One region of the uncultured Parvibaculum sp. genome, then DNA from elsewhere that is predicted to be linked to it. Evidence: riboswitches for the same ligand, from Rfam matches in the RefSeq annotation. Region 1 holds a riboswitch; the other holds the start of a gene.

Region 1 (3,339 bases):
CGCCGTGGCAGAAGCCCTTGCGGCACTGCGCGCCGAGGGCAAGATCGGCCATGTTGGCGTATCGAACTATCTGCCATCGCAGCTTGCTGCCCTTCAGGCACATCTCGATTTCCCGATCGTCACGCAGCAGCCCGAATTTTCGGCCTGGACCACCGCGCCGCTCTTCGATGGCACGCTGGATCAGTGCATGGAGCGCGGCATTGCCGTTCTGGCCTGGTCGCCCCTGGCGGGTGGCCGGCTCGGCCTGGCGCCGGCCGAGGCGGGCACCGCGCCCGACAGTGCGCGTCTCGGCAATCTGATCGCGAAGCTCGATGCGCTGGCGGAACGTGAAGGTGTCTCGCGCGAAGCCGTGGCGCTGGCTTTCGTGCTGGCCCATCCAGCCCGTATCGTCCCGATCATCGGCACGCAGACACCGGCGCGCATCGCCCGCGCAGGCGAGGCGTTGCGAGTGAAACTGTCCCGCGCCGACTGGTACGATATCCTGCAGACCTCCATGGGCGTGCGGTTGCCATGACGCGCCCGGCCGAGATATCCTGGTTCTCCGCGCTCTGCGATGACGACTATGAATTCATGGGCGTATCCGATCCCGCGCTGCAGAGTTCGCTTCCCCATTGCCGCGACATCGTCTTGAAAGCCGAACAGGGTGGTTTCGACAATGTGCTTCTCCCTTCCGGTTATGCGCTGGGCATCGACAGCATTGCCTTTGCCGGCGCGGTCGCGCCGCTGGTGAAGCGCATGCAGCTTCTGGTCGCCGTGCGTTGCGGTGAAATGTGGCCGCCCCAGCTTGCCCGCCAGCTTGCCACGCTTGACGGCATGTTGCAGGGGCGCCTTACCGTCAACATCATTTCCTCCGACCTGCCGGGTGAAGCGCTTGCCAGTGCACCGCGCTATCGACGCACGCTCGAGGTGATGGAAATCCTGCGCACGCTGCTGGCGGGCCGGCCGCTGGTACTTAGAGGTGAATTCTACGATCTCGAACTTGCGCCGCCGCGTGTCGCGCAACCGCACCGTGAACCTCCGCCATTCTATTTCGGCGGTCTGTCGGACGATGCACGCGATGTCGCGGCGCGTGCCGCGGATGTCTTCCTGATGTGGCCGGATCGAATCGGGAATATCCGCGCCGTACTCGACGACATGCGCCGGCGCGCCACCGCCTGTGGCCGGACATTGCGTTTCGGATACCGCGTTCACGTGATCGTCCGGGAGACCGAAGCCGAGGCACGTGCGGCAGCGCGTCGCTTGATGTCGAAGCTCGACGATGTCACCGGTGAGGAGATTCGTCGGAAATCCCTTGATGCATCCTCTTTCGGCGTCCGCCGCCAGGCCGAGATGCGCGACGAGGCCGACGATGAGGGCTTTGTCGAAGACAACCTCTGGACGGGTATCGGCCGTGCACGTTCGGGCTGCGGCGCGGCCATTGTCGGCGATCCCGACCAGGTCCTGAAAAAGATCGGGGCCTATCGTGCCCTCGGTCTCGATGCCTTCATTTTCTCCGGCTATCCCCATGCGAGGGAATGTGACCTCTTCGCGCGCCATGTTCTCCCGCGGATCGATCACGCGCCGCTCTTTTCCCGTGGCGCCTGAGCGTCTACACTCCGCGCCGCCGAAGGTGCCCCGGCCGCAAAACCGGGGTTAAAAGGGAACGTCCGCGCATTCTCGGAATGTCAGGGCGGCTGCCCCCGCAACTGTAGGCGGCGAGCTCTCTTCTCAAGCGCCACTGGATCCGTCCGGGAAGGCAGGGGAGGGCAAGGACCCGCAAGCCAGGAAACCTGCCTCGGCTGTCGTCCGTCTCCGGGCCGGGGTGTGCCGGGAGGGAGCGGGTTTCCGCGCGCGGCGACATCTCTGGGATGTGACGGAGCGCGGTGATGTGGAGAATTCTCGGTCTGACGATGGTGCTGTTCTGCCTCATGGCGGCCGCCATTGCGCGCGCCGGCGAAGGGCTGCCACCCGCACCCCAGCGGATCGTCTCGATCAATCTCTGTTCCGACATTCTGGCCGCCGATCTCGCCGCGCCGGGCACATTGAAATCGGTGTTCCGTCTGGGTCGCGATCCGCATGATTCGGCGGTCGCACATCTTCTGCAGCATGTGCCGCCCAATGACGGCCGCATCGAGGACATTCTGCCCTTCGCGCCCGATCTCGTGCTGGCGCATCGCTATACCTCGCCCTTTACGCTCGACCTGCTGCGCCGCATCGGCGTACCGGTCGTGACGGTGAAGGACGCCCGTACCTTCGCCGACATCCGCGACAACATCGAAACGGTGGCCGCGGCGCTTGGCCGCGAGGCGGAGGGCAGGGCGCTGATTGCTCGCTTCGACGCCGAAATGGCAGCCACGCGCCGCGAGGGTCCGCGCCCTCCCACTGCCATTCTCTATCAGGACCTCGGCGGTGCCGTGACACCTGACAGCATTCTCGGCCGCATTGTCGCGCATACCGGTTTTCGCAATGTGATCGACAATGAAAATCCTTTCGGTCTGGTCTATCCGGGCATCGAGGATGTGATCGCGCTGCGGCCCGAACTTGTCGCCATCGGCATCTACCGTCCCGGTCAGCCTTCGCAGGCAAGCGCGCTGCTGCAGCACCCCGCCCTCCGCCTCTATCGCACGCGCTATGCCCGCGAGGTCGATCTGCCGGCGCGCGACTGGAACTGCAGCACCCGCTACGTCACCGCCATCGCCGCCCGCCTCGCGGCGACATATGACGAGATGCTGGTGCGGAGGGTGACGCAATGACCCGCCCCCTCAATATCTGGACCGTCAACCTCGGCCTTGCCGCGCTGACGCTCGCGCTCCTCGCCGCTTCCGTTTATTTCGGCCGCGGCGGCGAACTGCTGACCGAAAAATTCCGCACCATGTCGCAGATCGATCGCGAGCTTGCCTGGCTGGTGCTGACCGAAGTGCGCCTGCCGCGCGCGCTGCTCGGCCTGCTGGTCGGCGCGACGCTCGGCCTCACCGGCGCCGGGCTGCAGGGCCTGTTGCGCAATCCGCTGGCCGAGCCTGGATTGATCGGTGCATCGAGCGGTGCGGCGCTCGGCGCGGTGCTGGTCTTCTATTTTGGCATGGCTGTTGGATCGGCCATGCTGGTACCGCTCGGTGGCATTGCCGGGGCGCTGGCGGCGCTGGCGACGCTTTACCTGCTGGCCGGACGCAACCCGTCCATCGTCACCATCATCCTTGCCGGCGTCGCGATCTCCGCCTTCTGCGGCGCCTTGACGTCGCTGGCGCTCAACCTGTCGCCAAGCCCCTATGCGGCGCTCGAAATCGTCTTCTGGATGCTGGGGTCGCTCACCGACCGCAGCATGGCGCAGGTCTGGTTTGTGCTGCCCTTCATGTTCGTCGG
Region 2 (3,339 bases), on a different contig from region 1:
GACGTCAACGGACGCTTCGCCGACGAAGTCGACGTAAAGGCGCCGCTCGATTTTTTCCGGAGTCAGGCCAGCGTAACGGTCGAAAGCGGCAAACCGAGTTATTTCCGATCGGCCGCCTATGCACGTCTCCTGCTGCCACTCTGGGGTGAAGGACATGTCAGCATGCTGCTCGGTGCCGTCGTCCGGCTCTGAGTTTCGGGGCGCCCGCATCGCGCGTTCGGCACAGGCTGGGCTGACTGGTTGGAATCGGGTCGCGCGGACCAGGTTTTCTGGCTGGGGCGGGAGGACTCGAACCTCCGAATGGCGGAATCAAAATCCGCTGCCTTACCACTTGGCTACGCCCCAGCAGGCTCCGGAAGCCTGATGGGTGGCCTCGCGAAATGTGGCGGAACATACCGGCATCGGCGGGTCCCCGCAACCGGCCGGGCCGGCACGGGACGCGGCCGGGAATCTCCCTTGCGGGGCCCGGTTTTGGCGGCTATAACGCCGCCTCGCATGGGACACGGAGTGTGGCGCAGTCTGGTAGCGCACCTCGTTCGGGACGAGGGGGTCGCAGGTTCGAATCCTGCCACTCCGACCAATGCGAAGAAGACCGCCGCCGATCGTCGAGAGACGGTGGAGCCCTGACGGTTCCAAATCCGGACATCCCCTGTATCATTCGCCGCAGCGCCGATGCGACGGCCTGCCCTATTGCGAATACGAGGAACCGATATGGCTGCCGTTCTCTATGATTTCACTGCCGCGCCGAGTCCGCGCCGCGCCCGCATCCTGCTGGCCGAGAAGGGCATCGATCACGAAACCGTCCAGGTCGATCTGATGAAGGCCGAACAACTCGGCGACGCGTATCGGCAGATCAATCCGGCATGCACCGTGCCGGCACTCAAGCTCGATGACGGCACCATCCTCACCGAGAATATCGGAATTGCGGCATGGGCCGAGGCGGTCAAGCCGGAGCCGCCCTTGTTCGGCACGACGCCGGAGGAAAAGGGGCTTGTGTTCAGCTGGAATGCGCGGATCGAGTTCGACGGCTTCATGCCGATTGCCGAAGTGCTGCGCAATACATCCAAGGGCATGGTCAATCGCGCGCTGCCCGGTCCGGTCGACCTGCCGCAGATTCCCGAACTCGCCGCGCGAGGCGCTCTGCGTCTGGCGCGCTTTTTCGACATGCTGAACGAGCGACTGAAAGGCCGCGAATTCATCGCCATCGACCGCTATTCCTTTGCCGACATCACCGCACTGGTCTGCGTCGATTTCGCCAAATGGGTGAAGCAGGAGCCGAGGCCGGACCATGCCGACCTTCTGCGCTGGCATGCCGCCGTGTCGGCACGGCCCAGCGCCAAGGCATAGTCCAATCCTGAAACCGTCAGTTTGACACGGGCCGCGCGCGGCCTATGATGCGGGCACTCGATGGTTCCGCGCATTCGTTCCTCGGAACGGATGCAAGGAGGCAAGAGGGAACAGGGTGAGGCTTCGAGCGAAGCCGATGCCCTGGCTGCCCCCGCAACTGTAAGCGGCGAGGCCGCGTTCCACTTATGTCACTGGCGCAGTGCTCTTTCGGGAGTGACGGCCGGGAAGACGGAACGAGGCCGACGACCCGCGAGCCAGGAGACCTGCCACCGGGTTCGTCATCTGCCGAGGGCCGGGGTGCGCCAGCGGGACGGTTACGCCCGCATTCGTTCTCGTCCGGGCCTTTCCGTTTCCTGTCTTTCCCCTTCTCCCGGCGCCATGCGGCCGGGGTTGGCCGCGCCAGAGACAGGGCATCCATTCAAATGAAAAATGCAAGCCGGGCGGCAATTGCCGCTCTCCTGCTACCCGTTTTCGCGGTCGCCGCGCAGGCCGACAACACACCCGTCGCACCCGAAGTGCTGGTCACGACCGGCGTCGAGCCGTTGCCGACCAAACAGGTCGCCAGTTCCTTCACCATCGTCACGGCCGAAGATATCGAGACATTTCAATATCGCGACGTTGCCGACGCATTGAAATCCGTTCCAGGCCTGCATGTGGTGCAGTCAGGCGCGCGCGGCTCGCAAACATCGATCTTCACGCGCGGCGCCAGTTCCAATCAGACGCTGGTGATGGTCAACGGCCTGCCGGTCAATGACCCCGCCTCGCCGGGCGGCGCGGCCAATCTTGCCAATATTCCGCTCGGCAATGTGGAGCGGATTGAAGTGGTGCGCGGACCGCAATCGGCGCTTTACGGCAGCCAGGCGATGGGCGGCGTCGTCAACATCATCACGAAGACAGGCAGCGAAACGCCTGTGACGACACTGAGGGTCGAGGGCGGAACGCTCGGCACGCTCAATACGCATGCGAATACCGGCGGCGTGGCGGGAAATGTCGACTATTTCCTCTCGCTCTCGCGCGAAGCAACCAACGGCTCCGATGTCACGCCGGCCCGTCTTCGTGACGCGCGCGGCAAGGAGAAGGACGGCAACGAGGTCGTTTCCGCCTCCGGCCGCATCGGCGTGAAGCTCAACGAACGTCTCAATGCCGCCGCCTTTGTCCAGTACACGGATTCCGACACCGACATCGACGATGACGGCGCGACGGCGGGCTTTGTGCCGGTGTTCCAGAACTTCGACAGCACCTACAAGTCGAGGCGCCTGCAGTCCTCGGGCGAAATCTCCGGCCGGTTTCTCGGCGGTCAATGGCGCCCACGGCTCTCGGTCGGTGTCACGCAGTACAAGTCCGATCTCGCCGACAACCCGGACCCCGGCGGTTCGATCTACCTCGCCGATGTCGAATACGAGGGCCGGACATTGCAGACGCGCTTCGAAAATGCACTCGACATCCATCCGCAGCACCTGCTGACCTTCGGCGGCAGCTATACGCGCGACGAGTATTCGTCGAACGGATTGCGCGACTTCGGCGGTTTTGTCGTCACATCGGCGTCGGATGCCGACGCCGACGCCTTCGCGGTTTATGCCGCCGATCACATGACGTTCGGCGAGCGCTTCTTTGCCACGCTCAGCCTGCATCACGACATGCCGGATGACTTGAAGAACCACACCTCGTACACAATCGCGCCGGGCTACTACCATCCGGAGACGGACACGCGCCTCACCGCGAGCTACGGCACCGGCTTCAAGACGCCGTCGCTCTATCAGCGTTTCGGCAGCGAGTTCAGCGCCTTTCTCGGCTTCCCCGCTGGACAATATACCGGCAATCCCAACCTCAAGCCGGAGAAGAGCCGCGGCTGGGAAGTGGGCATCGAGCAGGGATTTGCCGGCGGAAAGGCGCGTGCCGGCGCGACCTGGTTCGAAAACAGCGTCAAGGACGCCATCGAAATCGTCTTCGACCCGCTCACCGGCGATTCCACCGCCGCCAATCTCCAGCGTT

Evidence for each region. Region 1 has a riboswitch for cobalamin ahead of AAC071_RS06535 (ABC transporter substrate-binding protein). Riboswitches for the same ligand answer to the same signal wherever they lie in the genome.
Region 2: it holds a riboswitch for cobalamin, as region 1 does, so the genes downstream of both, AAC071_RS10520 (TonB-dependent receptor) here and AAC071_RS06535 (ABC transporter substrate-binding protein) in region 1, are expected to answer to the same signal.

What each region holds. Positions count from the first base shown of each region.
Region 1 covers NZ_CAXBIB010000006.1:60,726-64,064, reverse strand. Annotated here, with positions in the region: gene AAC071_RS06545 (aldo/keto reductase) at 1-514, shown strand, start outside; gene AAC071_RS06540 (LLM class flavin-dependent oxidoreductase) at 511-1,584, shown strand; cobalamin riboswitch at 1,591-1,792, shown strand; gene AAC071_RS06535 (ABC transporter substrate-binding protein) at 1,866-2,732, shown strand; gene AAC071_RS06530 (iron ABC transporter permease) at 2,729-3,339, shown strand, end outside.
Region 2 covers NZ_CAXBIB010000011.1:90,841-94,179, forward strand. Annotated here, with positions in the region: gene AAC071_RS10500 (hypothetical protein) at 1-192, shown strand, start outside; tRNA gene AAC071_RS10505 (tRNA-Gln) at 271-345, opposite strand; tRNA gene AAC071_RS10510 (tRNA-Pro) at 504-580, shown strand; gene AAC071_RS10515 (glutathione S-transferase) at 712-1,347, shown strand; cobalamin riboswitch at 1,392-1,633, shown strand; gene AAC071_RS10520 (TonB-dependent receptor) at 1,770-3,339, shown strand, end outside.